DNA from 4 places in the Streptomyces sp. NPDC050806 genome. Region 1 is predicted to be linked to each of the others. Evidence: riboswitches for the same ligand, from Rfam matches in the RefSeq annotation. Region 1 holds a riboswitch; each other region holds the start of a gene.

Region 1 (4,229 bases):
CGCGAGGTAGCCGGTGAGCTGCTCCGCGAAGTACTGGACCATGTCGTTGCGCTCGGCCTCGCCGTGCACCAGCACATCCAGCCCTGCCTTCTCCTGGAAGGAGATGACCTCCTGGATCTCCGCCTTGATGCGCTCCTCGTAGCCGGCCGTGTCGATGCGGCCCGCACGCAGGTCGGCGCGGGCGGTGCGCACCTCGCCGGTCTGAGGGAAGGAGCCGATGGTGGTCGTCGGCAGCAGGGGCAGGCCGAGGTGGGCGCGCTGGGCAGCGGCCCGTCGGGCGTACGGCTGGGAGCGCCGGCCGTCGGCCGCCGTGACGGCCGCGGTACGGGAGCGTACGGCCGGGTCGCGGGTGATGGGGGAGCCGGCGCGGGAGGCCAGGTCGGCGCGGTTGGCGGCGAGTTCGGCCGCGATCGTGTCCGTACCCTGGGCGAGGCCCTTGGCGAGGGTGACGATCTCGGTGGTCTTCTGGCGGGCGAAGGCGAGCCAGCGCAGGATCTGCGGTGCGATGTCCCGCTCGGCGCCCGTGTCGAGGGGGACGTGCAGCAGGGAGCAGGAGGCCGACACGTCGACGCGGTCGGCGAGGCCGAGGAGCGTGCCGAGCGTGGCGAGCGAGTTCTCCAGGTCGTTGACCCAGATGTTGCGGCCGTTGACCACACCGGCGACCAGCCGCTTGCCCGGCAGCCCGCCGACGGCGGCGAGGGCGTCCAGGTTGGCGGCGGCCGCCCCGGTGAAGTCCAGGGCGAGGCCCTCGACGGGCGTCTTCGCGAGCACCGGCAGCGCGTTGCCGAGGCGGTCGAAGTACGTGGCGATCAGCAGCTTCGGGCGGTCGGTGAGGGCGCCCAGGTCACGGTAGGCACGCTCGGCGGCGTTCAGCTCGGCCGGGGTGCGGTCCTGTACCAGGGCGGGCTCGTCCAGCTGTACCCACTCGGCGCCGGCGGCACGCAGGTCGGCGAGGACCTCGGCGTAGACGGGGAGCAGCCGGTCCAGCAGCGTCAGCGGATCGAAGCCGGCGGCCACACCGGGCGCCGGCTTGGCGAGGAGCAGATAGGTGACCGGGCCGACCAGGACCGGACGGGCCGTCAGGCCCAGGGCGACGGCTTCCTTCAGCTCGGCGACCTGCTTGGCGGAGTCGGCGGAGAACACCGTGTCCGGACCCAGCTCGGGGACCAGGTAGTGGTAGTTGGTGTCGAACCACTTGGTCATCTCCAGCGGTGCGACGTCCCGCGTACCGCGCGCCATCGCGAAGTAGCCGTCGAGGCGGTCCGCTGCGACGGCGTCGCGGTGGCGGTCGGGTACGGCACCCACCATGACGGTGATGTCCAGCACGTGGTCGTAGTACGAGAAGTCGCCGGTCGGGACCTCGTCGATGCCGGCGTCGGCCAGCTGCCGCCAGTTGGTGCGGCGCAGCTCGGCGGCGGTGGCGCGGAGCTCGGCGGCGGTGACGCGGCCCTTCCAGTACCCCTCGATCGCCTTCTTCAGTTCCCGGTTCTGGCCCTGGCGCGGGTAGCCGTACACGGTGGCCCGTGCTGCCGCGGCTGCGGACTTCGCTGTCACGGAGATCTCCTTCGCGAGATGAATCCCTGAGATCCCGGCAACGGGACGAGAACGCGAAGGGGTGACCCACCGGGCGGTACGGCCTCGCGCGGCAGTGCGCGGCCATTCGCCTGGTAAGAAACGCCGACCCGCCCACGAGGTCACCGGGATGTCCGCGTACGAATCGTCCGTACGCGGGCAGCTGGCAGGTCTTCGGACTCATGGGCGCGTCCTCACCGAGGAGGACATCTACTGGCCGTCGCTTCCCAGGCCCACTCGGGCCCAGTGCGTATGACGGCGGTCGTTCCCACACACCGCTGCGGGGCAGTCCCGGATTTCCACCGGGTTCCCTCTTGCGACGCATCCCGCCTGGCGGACGGGGCGAACCAACTGCACCGGACACCCTACGGGCCGCCCCCGCTCCCCGGCGGATCACGTCCGTCATTCGGATGGTGAGCTGAGACACACGGGCACGGTGCTGGACACGGGCAGCGGGCGGGAAGCGCCGCACGCGCACTTCCCGCCCGTTCCCCGCGCACTCGCCGGTTCCCTCGGCCGGCGGTGCCTTCCGGGCCCCTCAGCCCGGTGGTCCGGGCACCCTCCGCCCGGACGTGCCGGGATCTCGGTCCCGGCCGTACATGGGGAAACCCCGGCCGGACTGGTCGAGGCGGGGCTCGGGTCCGGTCGAACTGCCCGCGTACACCTCCGCGATGCCCGCGCCCAGCGGCCCGCCGCCGACGGCCCCGACGCGCCGGATGCCCGCGCTCACGGCTGCTCCACGTGGCGCACGAGGTGGGCGGTGTAGGCGTCCGGAGTGAAGAAGAGCGGCAACTGGCTTGCCAGCGCGTTGCGTTCGAACAGCTCCCGCACCTCGTCGACGGGCGCCCACGGGTACTCGGCGCCGAGCGACTCGACTTCCTCGTCGAGCAGCCGCAGGACCGTCTCCCGGTCCAGGACCCGGTGCCGCAGCCACTGCCAGATCTGGACGCGGGCGATCTCGGCGGTGGCCGCGTCCTCCATGAGACCGTCCAGGGCGACCGCACCGCGGCCGTGCAGCCAGGCGGCGAAGTACCGCAGGGCGACCGCGATGTTGGTACGCACGCCTTCCGCGGTGGGCCGCTCGCTGATCCGGCGCACGGACAGCAGCTGCGCCGCCGTCACCTCCACGTCGTCCCGCGTCCGGTCGATCTGGTGGGGCCGGTCACCCAGCACACCGTCGTACGCCTCGCGGCACACCGGCACGAGGCCGGGATGGGCGACCCAGGAGCCGTCGAAACCGTCCTCCGCCTCGCGTTCCTTGTCCAGCCGCACCTTGGCGAGCGCCGCTTCGTGAGTGGCCGGGTCCTTGCTCGGCACCTGGGCCGCCATGCCCCCGATCGCGTGGGCGCCCCGTTTGTGGCAGGTGCGTACCAGCAGCTCCGTGTACGCGCGCATGAACGGAGCGGTCATCGTCACCTTCGCGCGGTCCGGCAGCAGGAAGTCGGTGCGGTGTCCGAAGGTCTTGACGATGCTGAACAGGTAGTCCCAGCGGCCCGCGTTGAGGCCCGAGCTGTGCTCGCGCAGTTCGTAGAGGATCTCCTCCATCTCGAACGCGGCGGTGATCGTCTCGATGAGCACGGTGGCGCGGACCGTGCCCCGCGGAATGCCCAGGAGTTCCTGGGCCGTGACGAAGATGTCGTTCCACAGCCGGGCCTCGTGGCGGTTCTCCAGCTTCGGCAGGTAGAAGTACGGGCCCTGGCCGGCGTCGATCCGGTGTTGTGCGCAGTGGAAGAAGTACAGCCCGAAGTCGACGAGTGCGGCGGGCACCGGCGCTCCGTCGTACTCCAGGTGCGCCTCGTCCAGGTGCCAGCCGCGCGGCCGGACCACGAGGGTGGCGAGCCGGTCGTGGCCGGCGAGCCGGTACTCCCTGCCGTCGGGGGTGGTGAAGTCGATACGCCGCTGGACCGCGTCGAGCAGAGCGATCTGGCCGCCGATGATGTTTTCCCAGTTGGGTGAGGTGGCGTCCTCGAAGTCGGCCATCCACACCCGGGCGCCCGACTTCAGCGCGTTGACCGCCATCCGGGGCTCGGGCGGGCCGGTGATCTCGACGCGGCGGTCGGTCAGGCCGGGTGCCGGCGGTGCGACCCGCCAGTCGGGGTCGGCCCGGACGGCGGACGTGACCAGGGGGAAGTCGAGCGGGGAGCCGCTGGCGAGGCGGAGCGCCTGTCGGCGGCGTTCCTTCATCAGCTCCCGGCGGCGTCCGCCGAACGCCGCGGCCAGCCGGCCGACGAAGTCCAGGGCGGCGGGCGTGAGGATCTCGTCGTGGCGGTCGCCGGGCGCGGCGAGGACGCGGACACGGTGGGCGGGCGGTGCGGTGATGGTCATCGGGTTCTCCTGCGGGAGGGAGGGAGCGGGGGCGGACGGGGACGGTCGTCCGACCCCCGCTCGGCCGGGCGGACCGGGCGGCGACCTCGGAGGGGCGGCCTAGTGGAACTGCTCCGCCTCCGTGGAGCCGGCCAGCGCGGTGGTGGAGGAGGTGGGGTTGACGGCGGTGGAGACCAGGTCGAAGTAGCCGGTGCCGACCTCGCGCTGGTGCTTGACGGCGGTGAAGCCGTGCTCCTGCGCGGCGAACTCCTTTTCCTGCAGGTCGACATAGGCGGTCATGCCGTGCTCGGCGTAGCCGCGGGCCAGGTCGAACATGCCGTGGTTGAGCGAGT
Region 2 (4,229 bases), on a different contig from region 1:
GCCGTGCCGCTGTGGGCGTCGATGGTGTGGTGGGCCGCGCTCTGGGCGATGTACCTCTCGATCGTCAACGTGGGCCAGACCTGGTACGGCTTCGGCTGGGAGACCATGCTCCTGGAGACCGGCGCGCTGGCGGTCTTCCTGGGCAACGCGCGCACCGCGCCGCCCGTCCTGGTGCTGTGGCTGCTGCGCTGGCTGCTGTTCCGGCTGGAGTTCGGCGCCGGGCTGATCAAGATGCGCGGCGACCCCTGCTGGCGGGACCTGACCTGCCTGGATTATCACCACGAGACGCAGCCGATGCCGGGCCCGCTGAGCTGGTTCTTCCACCACCTGCCGAAACCGGTGCACCGCGTGGAGACGGCCGCGAACCACGTGGCCCAGCTGCTCGCCCCCGTGCTCCTCTTCACCCCGCAGCCGGTGGCCACCTGGGCGGCGCTGGCGGTGATCGTCACCCAGCTGTGGCTGGTGCTCTCGGGCAACTTCGCCTGGCTGAACTGGCTGACGATCGTGATCGCCGTCCCGGTCGTGGACGCCTCGGCGCTCGGCCTCGGCGGTCTCGCGGGCCCGCCCGCCGGCCTCGCCCCGCCCCCGCTCTGGTACGAGGTCGTGGTCCTCGCCGTGACCGCGGCCGTCCTCGTGCTCAGCTACCGCCCGGCCCACAATCTGGTCTCCCGGCAGCAGCGAATGAACACCTCGTACGAGCCGCTGCACCTGGTCAACTCGTACGGCGCCTTCGGTTCCGTCACCCGCGTCCGGCACGAGGTGGTCGTCGAGGGCACGGCGGACGAGGTGATCACCGATGCCACCGAGTGGCGGGAGTACGACTTCAAGGGCAAGCCGGGGGACGTGCGCCGGATGCCGCGCCCGTTCGCCCCGTACCACCTGCGGCTGGACTGGCTGATGTGGTTCGCGGCGCTGTCGCCGGGCTACGCGAGCCGCTGGTTCGGCCCCTTCCTGGAGCGACTGCTGGAAAACGACCCGGACACCGTGCGGCTGCTGCGCCGGAACCCCTTCCCGGACGCGCCGCCCCGCCACGTACGCGCCCAGTTCTACCGCTACCGCTTCACAACCTGGCGGGAACTGCGGGAGACCGGGGCGTGGTGGCACCGGGAGCCGGTACGGCAGTTCTTTCCGCCGACAGCTCTGCGCGGAAGGACCTGACCATGTCCCGGGCGTGCCGCAGCCCGATCCGGGTGACCTCGCGCTCGACGTCGTCCAGCTCGGCGGCCACCTCGTCGTACGGCCACCCCAGGTGCGCCCGGGACTTCACCAGCCCCAGCCGCGCGAGCGCCGTGCCCCGCGGTTCGGACATCGACCGGAACTCCGCCAGCGCGCCGCTGTAGACCACGGCGGCCTCCTCGTACCGCCCGGCCCGGTACAGCACGTTGCCGCGCATCTTGCGGTTGTAGGCCAGCGCCCCCGCGAGGTCCAGCTCCCGGCAGAGGGCCTCGCCCCGGCCGAGCAGCCGCAGCGCCTCCTCGGTCTCCCCCAGCACGGACCGTACGTCGGCCACGCCCCGCAGCGACCAGGCGAGCCCCCGCCAGTCCTCGGCCCGCTCGGCGACCTGCGCCGACTCCTCGAACAGCGCCAGGGCCTCCGCGTATCCGCCGGTGTTGCGGTGCATCTGCGCGATCCCCGACATCGCCCACACCATGTGCCGCGCCTCACCGTGCGCCCTGGCCTGTGCCAGCAGCTCTTCGTGCAGCTCCGCGACGGCCTCGTAGTCCCCCTGTATGCGGCCGGTCTCGGCGAGCCCGGCGAGCGCGTAGCCGTGCGCGAGGCGGTCGCCGCTCGGTTCGGCGAACGCGACGGCCGCCGCGAGCAGCCGGCGCGCGAGCGCGAGCCGCCCGCACTGGCGGGCGAGCGTGCCGCCGCTCCACAGCGCCCACGCCATGCTGCCGGGCTCCCCCGCCGTCCGCGCGCTCCGGTAGCTGGCCCGCCACGCGGCCTCGGCCTCGGCCACCCTCCCGAGCCGCCGTCCGGCCTCCGCCTCGGCGAGCGCGGCCCGTGCGGCGTCCCCCGGCCCCCCGGCCGCGTCCCGTGCGCGCCGCGCGGCGACGAGCACGTCCTCGTACGAGGAGTTGACACTCAACTCCGCCCCCAGCTCCCCTTGATACTCCGGAGCGAATGCCTTCCCGTACATCCCGAGTCCTCCTGGTCACTTGCGTCGGTCAGGCACCGACGCTATGTGCCGAGGAAGCCGCCGGACGTCCCCCCACCTGCGGTTATCCCGGTCGCTCTCGGGATGTACGGCCGCGCTGCCGATCACTCTGGAGATGTACGGGGCGTCCCCTAGGGGGAGGAGTCACAGGGGGGGCAGCCGTCGCCGCGGTGGCCACATGGGCCTGTGGTAGCTTGCCGGAGCCAGTCGTACCTTGCATGTGCATGTGCACCTGTACGGGTCAGGGAATCCGGTGCGAATCCGGAACTGACGCGCAGCGGTGAGGGTGACGGGCGGGACATCTGCCACTGGACGGCGTACGCGGTCCGGGAAGGCGTTCCGTCCGGATGAGCCCGAGTCCGAAGACCTGCTGGCGGCCTCCGGCGCCGGCCGTGCCGGGGGAACACCGCAGACCGGGCTTCGCGCAAGAGCCCTCGACGCCGAAGGAACTCCCGTGCCGCTCCCGCACCCCGTCCGTCGTGCCGCCGTTTTCCTGGTGGCCACCGCGCTGCTCGCCGGATGCGGCGGTGGCGCCTCGCCGACGGAGGGCTCCGCCAAGGGCGGGAGCGCCGGCCGGTCCGTCTCCCTCGACAACTGCGGGCGGAAGGTGCGCGTCGACGGCCCCCCGAAGCGCGCCGTCTCCCTCAACCAGGGAACGACGGAGATCATGCTCTCCCTCGGTCTGGCCGACCGCATGGTGGGCACCGCCACCTGGACCGACCCGGTGCTCAAGGGCCTGGAGAGGGCCGATTCCACGGTCGAGCGGCTGGCCGACAACGGCCCGTCCTTCGAGGAGGTGCTGGCCACCGAGCCCGACTTCGTCGCTGCCTCGTTCGCCTCCACCCTCGGCAAGGGCGGGGTGGCCACGCGAGGGCAGTTCGACGAGCTGGGCGTACCGACGTACCTCTCCCCCAGCGACTGCACCGGCAAGGACAACGGCGGCGACGGCGACGGGTCCCGCACGAAGCCGGTGACCATGGACGTCGTCTACGGCGAGGTCCGCGACCTGGCCAGGATCTTCGGCGTCGAGGAGCGCGGCGAGCGGCTCGTCGACGGCCTGAAGGCACGGGTGAAGAAGGCCACCGCCGGCATCGACGCCCATGACGTCACGATGCTGTACTGGTTCGCCAACTCCGAGTCGCCCTACATGGCGGGCTGTTGCGGCGCCCCCGGCGCCGTCACCCGGGCGCTCGGCGCCAAGAACGTCTTCGACGACACCCACGAGGAGTGGCCGCAGATCAACTGGGAGACCGTCGCGGACCGCAACCCCGCCGTCCTGGTGATCGGCGACCTCACCCGCAGGTCGGAGACGGCCGAGACCGCCGCGAAGAAGATCGAGTTCCTCTCGGAGAACCCGGTCACCAAGAACATGGACGCGGTCAGGCACAAGCGGTACGTGCTGCTCAGCGGCCAGTCGATGAACCCCACCATCCGCACCGTCGAGGCCGTGGAGAAGGTCGCGGCGGCGCTGCGCAGCCACGGACTCGACAAGTGACCCCGGCGCGGCCCGCCGCACCGGCCGCGATACGCGGGCTGCGGCAGGCCCTGGCCTGGGCGGCCGGGCTCGCGGCGCTCTGCGCGTCCGTCGCCGTGGCCATCACCATCGGCCCGGCGGACATCGGGGTCGGTGACGTCTGGTCCACGGTGGCGGCCCACCTGGGCCGGGGGCACGGTGACCTGACCCCCATCCGGGACGGGATCGTGTGGAACCTGCGGCTCCCCCGCACCCTGCTCGCGGCGGTGTGCGGCGCCGGGCTGGCCGTGTGCGGCGCGGTCATGCAGTCGCTGCTGCGCAACCCGCTCGCCGACCCCTTCGTCCTGGGCGTCTCGTCCGGCGCCTCGACCGGCGCGGTCATGATCGTCGTACTCGGCGTGGGCGGTGGAGCGCTGTCGCTCTCCGGCGGTGCGTTCGTGGGCGCCGTGTGCGCCTTCGCGCTGGTCCTGCTGCTCAGTCACGTACTCGGCGGATCCACGGACCGGGTGGTGCTCTCCGGTGTCGCGGCCATGCAGCTGTTCTCCGCGCTCACCTCCTTCATCGTGCTGACGGCGGCCGACGCGGAGACCACGCGCG
Region 3 (4,229 bases), on a different contig from region 1:
GACCATCGAACTGATTGCCTGGGTGAATGGAACACATCACGCTTCTCATCGGGATCGTGATCGTCACGGCCTTGGTGTTCGACTTCACGAACGGCTTCCACGACACGGCCAACGCCATGGCCACCACCATCTCCACCGGGGCACTGAAGCCCAAGACCGCGGTGGCGATGTCGGCGGTGCTGAATCTCGTCGGCGCATTCCTCTCCGTGGAGGTCGCCAAGACCATTTCCGGCGGCATCATCGACGAAGGCGCCGGCATCAGACCAGAGGTGATCTTCGCCGGCCTCGTCGGTGCCATCGTCTGGAACCTCCTGACCTGGCTCGCCGGTCTCCCCTCCAGCTCCTCGCACGCCCTCTTCGGCGGCCTGATCGGCGCGACCCTGGTGTCCGTCGGCATGAGCGGGGTCAACGGGGACGCCGTCGTCATGAAGGTCCTCATCCCGGCCGTGGCCGCGCCGATCGTCGCGGGCCTCGCCGCGACCTTCGCCACCCGGCTCACCTACCGGCTGGCCCGCAACCGCGCCGAGCAGGACACCGCGAAGGGCTACCGCGCCGGGCAGATCGCCTCGGCCGCCCTGGTCTCCCTCGCCCACGGCACCAACGACGCCCAGAAGACGATGGGCGTCATCACCCTCGCGCTGATCACCGGCGGCGCGCTCGCCCCGCAGGCCGACCCGCCGATGTGGGTCATCGCCTCGGCCGGCCTCGCCATCGCCCTCGGCACGTACCTGGGCGGCTGGCGGATCATCCGCACGATGGGCAAGGGCATCACCGACATCCAGCCGCCGCAGGGCTTCGCCGCCCAGACCGGCGCCGCCGTCACGATCCTGGCCTCCTCGCACCTCGGCTTCGCGCTCTCCACCACCCAGGTCTGCTCGGGCTCGGTCATGGGCTCGGGCCTGGGCAAGAAGGGCGGCGTGGTGCGCTGGTCCACCGCGGGCCGCATGGTGATCGCCTGGGGCCTGACCCTGCCGGCCGCCGGCCTGGTCGCCGCGGGCGCCGCCTTCCTGGCGGGCCAGGGCACCTGGGGCGTCACCACCGTCGCCGTGCTGGGCCTCGCGATCTGCGGTGCCATCTGGGCCGCCTCCCGCCGCAAGCCGGTGGACCACAGCAACGTCAACGACGTGGAGCCCGTCGAGCCGGCCGGTGTCGTCACCACCGCGCTCCAGACCGTCTCCCCGCCGCCCGCGGGCGCGACCACGGCCGGAGCCGGCACCATCGACGGCATCCCGGCGCAGTCCGCCAAGCGCTCCCCCGCCACCACGGCCGTCCGCTGACCGCCGGCCGCTCGCGTTAAGGAACCGACGCCATGAACATCGACTGGGCTGCACTCGGCCAGGTCTTCGGCACCACGCTCGTGGTGACCGTCGGCATGGTGGGCCTGTTCACCCTGGGCATCGTGGGGACGTCCCGCAAGGCCCCGCAGGAGGGCGGGACGGGCGCCACCGCGGTCGCCGCCGGCGGCTCCTCGGCCGTCGCCCGCGCCGGCGGGTACGCCTGCTTCACGCTCTGCCTCGCGGCCGTCGGCTACGGCATCTTCCTGATCGTCGCCGGCTGACCCCCGCACCGCACCCGAAGGCGCCCGGCGCCGCGTACTCCGCGGCCGCCGGGCGCCTTCGCGTGTCCCCGGCCTGTGGTGTCGGCCACACGGACCGGCATACGCCTGCGTCGCAGGTCAAGGGTGAGTTGACGGCTTTCGCGGCACGTGGTGGACTGCCCGGTGCCATTCGGCGACAGATGAGGAAGTCCGGTGAGAATCCGGCGCGGTCCCGCCACTGTCACCGGGGAGCGCTCCTCCAGAAGAAGCCACGGCCCGCCACAGGCACGGGCTGGAAGGCCGGGGGAAGCGTCGATCCGGGAGCCAGGAGACTCTCGTCGCCGGTCACGTCGAGCCAGGGCGCGGACCCTGAGTGAGGACACACGCCATGCCGGGCTCCGAGCCGAGACCCCTGCCCTCCGCCGTACGCCCGGCACGCGACCGCGGCCGGCCGTCCCGCCGAGGCACGACGGCGGGCTGATCCGACGATGCGTGCCGAACACGCCACCTATGCGTGCGGCGCGGCTCTGGGCTTTCTCGGCGACCTGGCCGTGGGCGATCCGCGCCGCGGTCACCCGGTGGCCGCCTTCGGGCGGGCAGCGGCCGCCGTGGAGCGCGGGCTGTGGCGCGACCACCGCGGATACGGCGCGGCGCACACCGCGCTGTGCGCCGGTGGGGCAGCGCTGGGCGCCGCCCTGCTCTCCCGTTCCGTACGCCGCTGCGCCCCCGCCCGCATCGCGCTGACCGCCGCCGCCACCTGGGCCGTGCTGGGCGGTACGACGCTGGGCCGCGAGGCGCGCGCCATCGGCGGCGCGCTGGAAGCCGGCGATCTCGACGTGGCGCGCGAGCGGCTGCCGCACCTGTGCGGCCGCGACCCGCAGGCGCTGGACGGGCCGCAGATGGCCCGCGCCGTCGTGGAGTCCGTCGCCGAGAACACCTCCGACGCGGTCGTGGGCGCGCTGGTCTGGGGCGCCGTCGGCGGTGTGCCGGGCCTGGTCGCCTTCCGCGCGGTGAACACGCTGGACGCGATGGTGGGGCACAAGTCCGACCGCTACCGCCGGTACGGCTGGGCCTCGGCCCGGCTGGACGACGTGGCGGGCTGGCCCGGGGCGCGGCTGACCGCCCTGCTGGCCACCGCCGCCGGGCCCGATCCGCGCGGCGCGTGGCGCAGCCGGCGGGCCGACGGCAAGCGGCACCCGAGCCCCAACGCGGGCCCCGTGGAGGCGTCGTTCGCCGGGGCGCTGGGCGTACGGCTGGGCGGCACGCTGGCGTACGCGGGACGGGTCGAGCACCGCCCGGTGCTCAACGGCGGTGCCCGCGCGGTCGAGGGGGCCGACATCGCGCGTGCGGTGCGCCTGTCGCGCCGGGTGAGCGCGCTGGCGCTGGCGACGACGGTCGGGGCGCGGATCGCCGTGGGCGCGGTGCGCGCGGCGCGAGGGACGAGGAGGCCGCGGTGAGCGGAGCGCGGGAAAGGCCCGGCGGCGGACTGCTGGTCGCGGGGACGACGTCGGACGCGGGCAAGAGCGTGGTGACGGCGGGCATCTGCCGCTGGCTGGCGCGCAAGGGCGTCAAGGTGGCGCCCTTCAAGGCCCAGAACATGTCGCTCAATTCGTATGTGACGCGCGAGGGCGCGGAGATCGGGCGGGCGCAGGCCATGCAGGCCGCGGCGGCCCGGGTCGAGCCGACCGCGCTGATGAACCCGGTGCTGCTCAAGCCCGGCAGCGACCGCAGCAGCCAGGTCGTGCTGCTGGGCAGGCCGGTCGGCGAGCTGAGCGCGCGAGGCTACCACTCCGGGCGCCAGGAGAAGCTGCTCGGCACGGTCACCGACTGCCTGACCGAGCTGCGCCGTACGCACGACGCGGTGATCTGCGAGGGCGCGGGCAGCCCGGCCGAGATCAACCTGCGCCGGACCGACATCGTGAACATGGGGCTCGCGCGCGCCGCGGGCCTCCCCGTGGTCGTCGTCGGCGACATCGACCGCGGCGGGGTCTTCGCGTCCTTCTTCGGTACGACGGCGCTGCTGTCCGAGGCCGACCAGGCGCACCTCGCGGGCTTCCTGGTGAACAAGTTCCGCGGCGACGTGACGCTGCTGGAACCGGGGCTGGACATGCTCAAGAAGCTGAGCGGCCGGCCGACGCTGGGCGTGCTGCCCTTCCGGCACGGGCTCGGCATCGACGAGGAGGACGGCCTGCGGGTGTCGCTCCGCGGCGCGGTGCGCGAGAGCACGGTCGCGGCGCCGCACGGCGACGACATCCTGCGCGTCGCCGTCGCGGCCGTGCCGCTGATGTCCAACTTCACCGACGTGGACGCGCTCGCCGCCGAACCGGGCGTCGTGGTGCGCTTCGTGGACCGCCCCGAGGAGCTGGCCGACGCCGACCTCGTAGTGCTGCCCGGCACCCGCGGGACCGTACGGGCGCTGCAGTGGCTGCGCGAGCGCGGGCTCGCGGACGCGGTCGCGCGCCGGGCCGCCGAGGGCCGCCCGGTGCTGGGCATCTGCGGCGGCTTCCAGATGCTCGCCGAGCACATCGAGGACGAGGTGGAGTCGCGGGCCGGCGCGGTCGACGGGCTCGGACTGCTGCCCGTACGCGTGCGGTTCGCGGCGGAGAAGACCCTGGCCAGGCCCGAGGGCGAGGCGCTGGGCGAGCCGGTGGCGGGGTACGAGATCCACCACGGCGTCGCCGGCGTCCGGGAG
Region 4 (4,229 bases), on a different contig from region 1:
CACGGGTACGTCACCACCTCGGACTTCGTGCGCGGCCGCTTCGGCTCCAAGGCCCTGTCGCTGGCCGTGGCGCTCACCGGCATCCTCGCCACGATGCCGTACATCGCGCTCCAGCTCGTCGGCATCCAGGCCGTGCTGGACGTGATGGGCGTCGGTGGCGGCGAGAGCACGAACTGGTTCATCAAGGACCTGCCGCTGCTGATCGCCTTCGGCGTGCTGGCCGCGTACACCTACTCCTCCGGCCTGCGCGCGCCCGCGCTGATCGCGTTCGTCAAGGACGGCCTGATCTACATCGTCATCGCGGTGGCGATCATCTACATTCCGATCAAGCTGGGCGGCTTCGAGCACATCTTCCACACGGCGGGCGACGCCTTCGCGCAGACGAATCCGGCGACGGGCAAGCCGCGCGGCGAGCTGGCGAGCGGGCCGAACGCGCAGTGGGCGTACGGGACGCTGGCGCTCGGTTCGGCGCTGGCGCTGTTCATGTATCCGCACTCGATCACGGCGACGCTGTCCTCGCGGAGCCGCAACGTGATCCGCCGCAACACCACGATCCTGCCGCTGTACTCGCTGATGCTGGGCCTGCTCGCGCTGCTGGGCTTCATGGCGATCGCGGCCGGGATCAAGGTGCAGAACGGGCAGCTGGCGATTCCGCAGCTGTTCGAGAACATGTTCCCCGACTGGTTCACGGGCGTGGCGTTCGCCGCCATCGGCATCGGCGCGCTGGTGCCGGCGGCGATCATGTCGATCGCCGCGGCGAACCTCTTCACCCGCAACATCTACAAGGACTTCCTCAAGCCCGGTGCCACGCCCGCGCAGGAGCACAAGGTCGCCAAGCTGGTGTCGCTGCTGGTGAAGGTGGGCGCGCTGGCGTTCGTCCTGACGATGGACAAGACGGTGGCGATCAACTTCCAGCTGCTGGGCGGTATCTGGATCCTCCAGACCATGCCGGCGCTGGTGGGCGGCCTGTTCACGCGCTGGTTCCACCGCTGGGCGCTGCTCGCGGGCTGGGCGGTCGGCATGGTGTACGGCACGGTCGCGGCGTACGGCGTGGCCAGCCCGACGCAGAAGCACTTCGGCGGCTCGAACGCGGAGATTCCCGGCATCGGCGAGATCGGCTACATCGGCCTGACCGCGTTCGTGCTGAACGTCCTGGTCACACTCGTGCTGACGATCGTACTGCGGGCCGCGAAGGCGCCGGCCGGCATCGACGAGACCTCGCCGGAGGACTACACGGCGGACGCGGGCGACAAGGGCGTCCAGGTGGATCTGCCGCCGGCCACGGCGGGTTCCGCGCACTGATTCCGCCGCATTCGTGAGGCCGACGGGCCGCCGGTGAAAACCGGCGGCCCGTTGTCGTGCCCCTGGTGCACACTGACGGCCATGGACTTCGTGATCAGGGGGATACGGGCGGCGGAGCACGCGCGACTGGGTGAGATCACGGCGCAGGCGTACCTCGGGGACGGGCTGCTCGACTTCGGGGAGGACGACGCGTACCTGCCCGTGCTGCGGGACGTGGCGCGCCGGGCGGCCGAGGCGGAGGTGCTGGTGGCCGTGGCGGAGGGCGAGGTGCTGGGCGGGGTGACGTTCGTGGCGGCGGGCGGGCCGTGGGCGGACATCGCGGGGCCGGGCGAGGCGGAGTTCAGGATGCTGGCGGTGGCGAAGGAGGCGCGTGGCCGGGGCGTGGGCGAGGCGCTGGTACGGGCATGTCTGGACCGTGCGCGGGACACGCCGGGCTGTGGGCGGCTGGTGCTGTCCACGCAGCGTGCGATGCACGGCGCCCACCGCCTCTACGGGCGACTGGGGTTCACCCGGACGCCGGAGCGCGACTGGTCGCCGGTGCCGGGTCTCGGCACCCTGCTGACGTACGCCCGGGATCTGACAACCGAGCGCTGACACGCCGGAGCTGACGTCCGGGGGCCGGGTCTCCGCAGGCGCCGCGCGGCCGCGCTGCCGCCTGCCCGCGCGGCCGACAGCGGGCCGTGACCATCCGTGCGTACCGCGGTACGCACAGCAGCGCAGCGACACAAGATGTAGGGATGGCCGCGAGGGGCGGCACAAGATGTATGCTCGTCCTCGCTGTCGCCGCAGGGGAATCCGGTGCGAATCCGGAACTGTCCCGCAACGGTGTGTCGAGTGGGTATTTTCCGCCCGCTCGCGAGTCCGATGACCTGCCGACGGTACGCCCGCAGCCGTCCCGGCACGGGCGTCGAGACGTCCGGGCTCCGCGGGTTGGGCCGGTGGACGCTGCGTGGTGTGTCCGCGTGCCCGGCATGGCGTCCGGCGCGGCTGCCCGTACGCCTCCTCCGCTCTTCCCCGGCCCCAGCCGAGTGAGGAGAGCACAAGGTGACCATCGCGCCAGCGGAGTCAGCACAAGAGGCGCAAGCGGCACAGGAGGCACAGGCCCCTCGGACGGTGGCCGAGCGGCCCGATGACGCTCCCGGTACGGCCCTGCTGCGCACCCTGACCGACCTCACCGCCGACCTGCCGGCCACCGACCCGGGCAAGGTCGCGGCGGCCGCGCTGCGCGGCCGGCACGCCGGTTCGGACGAGGCGGAGCTGCGGGAGCTGGCGATGGAGGCCGCCGCGGGGCTGATCGGCGACGAGCCGCAGTACTCCAAGCTGGCCGCCCGGCTGCTCACGGCCGCGATCGCCGAGGAGGCCGCGAGCCAGGGCGCGACGGGCTTCGCCGCTTCGGTCGCCACGGGTCACCGCGAGGGGCTGATCGCCGACTCCACGGCCGAGTTCGTCACCGCGCACGCCGCCGCGCTGGACGCACTGGTCGACCGGGCGCTCACGGACGGCGCCGACGACCGTTTCGGCTACTTCGGCCTGCGCACGGTGTACTCCCGCTATCTGCTGCGGCACCCGCTCACCCGCAAGGTCATCGAGACGCCGCAGCACTTCCTGCTGCGGGTGGCGTGCGGCCTGGCCGAGGACCACTCCGAGCGGGCGCTCGCGGACGTCGCCGAGCTGTACGCGCTGACCAGCACGCTCTCCTACCTGCCCTCCTCCCCCACGCTCTTCAACTCCGGCACCCGCCACCCGCAGATGTCCTCCTGCTATCTGCTGGACTCGCCGCTGGACGAGCTGGACTCGATCTACGACCGGTACCACCAGGTCGCGCGCCTCTCGAAGCACGCGGGCGGCATCGGTCTGTCGTACTCCCGGGTGCGCGCCCGCGGTTCGCTGATCCGCGGCACCAACGGGCACTCCAACGGCATCGTGCCGTTCCTGCGCACGCTGGACGCCTCGGTCGCGGCCGTGAACCAGGGCGGCCGCCGCAAGGGCGCGGCCTGTGTGTACCTGGAGACCTGGCACGCGGACATCGAGGAGTTCCTGGAGCTGCGGGACAACACGGGTGAGGAGGCGCGGCGTACGCACAATCTGAACCTCGCGCACTGGATCCCGGACGAGTTCATGCGCCGGGTGGAGGCGGACCGGGACTGGTCGCTGTTCTCGCCGGTGGACGCGCCGGAGCTGGTGGATCTGTACGGCGCGGAGTTCGACGCCGCGTACCGGAAGGCGGAGGCCGAGGGGAAGGCCGTCAAGGCGGTGCCGGCCCGCACGCTGTACGCGCGGATGATGCGGACGCTGGCGCAGACCGGCAATGGCTGGATGACCTTCAAGGACGCCGCGAACCGGACCGCGAACCAGACGGCGGAGCCGGGCCGGGTCGTGCACTCCTCGAACCTGTGCACGGAGATCCTGGAGGTCACGGACGACGGCGAGACGGCCGTGTGCAACCTCGGGTCCGTGAACCTGGCGGCGCACCTGGGCGCCGACGGCGAGATGGACTGGGCGAAGCTGGACACCACGGTCCGTACGGCCGTGACCTTCCTCGACCGTGTCGTGGACATCAACTTCTACCCGACCGAGCAGGCCGGTGCGTCCAACTCGCGCTGGCGTCCGGTGGGCCTCGGGCTGATGGGGCTGCAGGACGTCTTCTTCCGGCTGCGGCTGCCGTTCGACTCGCCGGAGGCGCGTGAGCTGTCCACCCGGATCTCCGAGCGGATCATGCTCGCGGCGTACGAGGCGTCCGCCGGCCTGGCGGAGCGGCACGGGCCGCACCCGAACTGGTCGGCGACGCGTACGGCGCGCGGTGTGCTGCACCCGGACCACTACCCGAACGCCGAGCCGCGCTGGGCGGACCGGTGGGCCGCGCTGCGCTCCCGTATCGCGCGGACCGGGATGCGGAACTCGCTCCTGCTGGCGATCGCGCCGACCGC

Evidence for each region. Region 1 has a riboswitch for cobalamin ahead of metE (5-methyltetrahydropteroyltriglutamate--homocysteine S-methyltransferase). Riboswitches for the same ligand answer to the same signal wherever they lie in the genome.
Region 2: another riboswitch for cobalamin. It lies ahead of ACZ6WH_RS15585 (ABC transporter substrate-binding protein); the one in region 1 lies ahead of metE (5-methyltetrahydropteroyltriglutamate--homocysteine S-methyltransferase).
Region 3: another riboswitch for cobalamin. It lies ahead of ACZ6WH_RS09610 (cobalamin biosynthesis protein); the one in region 1 lies ahead of metE (5-methyltetrahydropteroyltriglutamate--homocysteine S-methyltransferase).
Region 4: another riboswitch for cobalamin. It lies ahead of ACZ6WH_RS33760 (ribonucleoside-diphosphate reductase subunit alpha); the one in region 1 lies ahead of metE (5-methyltetrahydropteroyltriglutamate--homocysteine S-methyltransferase).

Annotation. Positions count from the first base shown of each region.
Region 1 is NZ_JBVJIF010000005.1:332,094-336,322, forward strand. It holds gene metE (5-methyltetrahydropteroyltriglutamate--homocysteine S-methyltransferase) at 1-1,554, opposite strand, end outside; cobalamin riboswitch at 1,721-1,939, opposite strand; gene ACZ6WH_RS17590 (hypothetical protein) at 2,111-2,302, opposite strand; gene aceB (malate synthase A) at 2,299-3,897, opposite strand; gene aceA (isocitrate lyase) at 3,997-4,229, opposite strand, start outside.
Region 2 is NZ_JBVJIF010000004.1:629,572-633,800, forward strand. It holds gene ACZ6WH_RS15575 (lipase maturation factor family protein) at 1-1,158, shown strand, start outside; gene ACZ6WH_RS15580 (tetratricopeptide repeat protein) at 1,061-2,140, opposite strand; cobalamin riboswitch at 2,346-2,547, shown strand; gene ACZ6WH_RS15585 (ABC transporter substrate-binding protein) at 2,613-3,653, shown strand; gene ACZ6WH_RS15590 (FecCD family ABC transporter permease) at 3,650-4,229, shown strand, end outside.
Region 3 is NZ_JBVJIF010000003.1:56,078-60,306, forward strand. It holds gene ACZ6WH_RS09600 (inorganic phosphate transporter) at 27-1,277, shown strand; gene ACZ6WH_RS09605 (hypothetical protein) at 1,310-1,558, shown strand; cobalamin riboswitch at 1,693-1,891, shown strand; gene ACZ6WH_RS09610 (cobalamin biosynthesis protein) at 2,026-2,994, shown strand; gene ACZ6WH_RS09615 (cobyric acid synthase) at 2,991-4,229, shown strand, end outside.
Region 4 is NZ_JBVJIF010000012.1:39,550-43,778, forward strand. It holds gene mctP (monocarboxylate uptake permease MctP) at 1-1,302, shown strand, start outside; gene ACZ6WH_RS33755 (GNAT family N-acetyltransferase) at 1,384-1,896, shown strand; cobalamin riboswitch at 2,061-2,193, shown strand; gene ACZ6WH_RS33760 (ribonucleoside-diphosphate reductase subunit alpha) at 2,347-4,229, shown strand, end outside.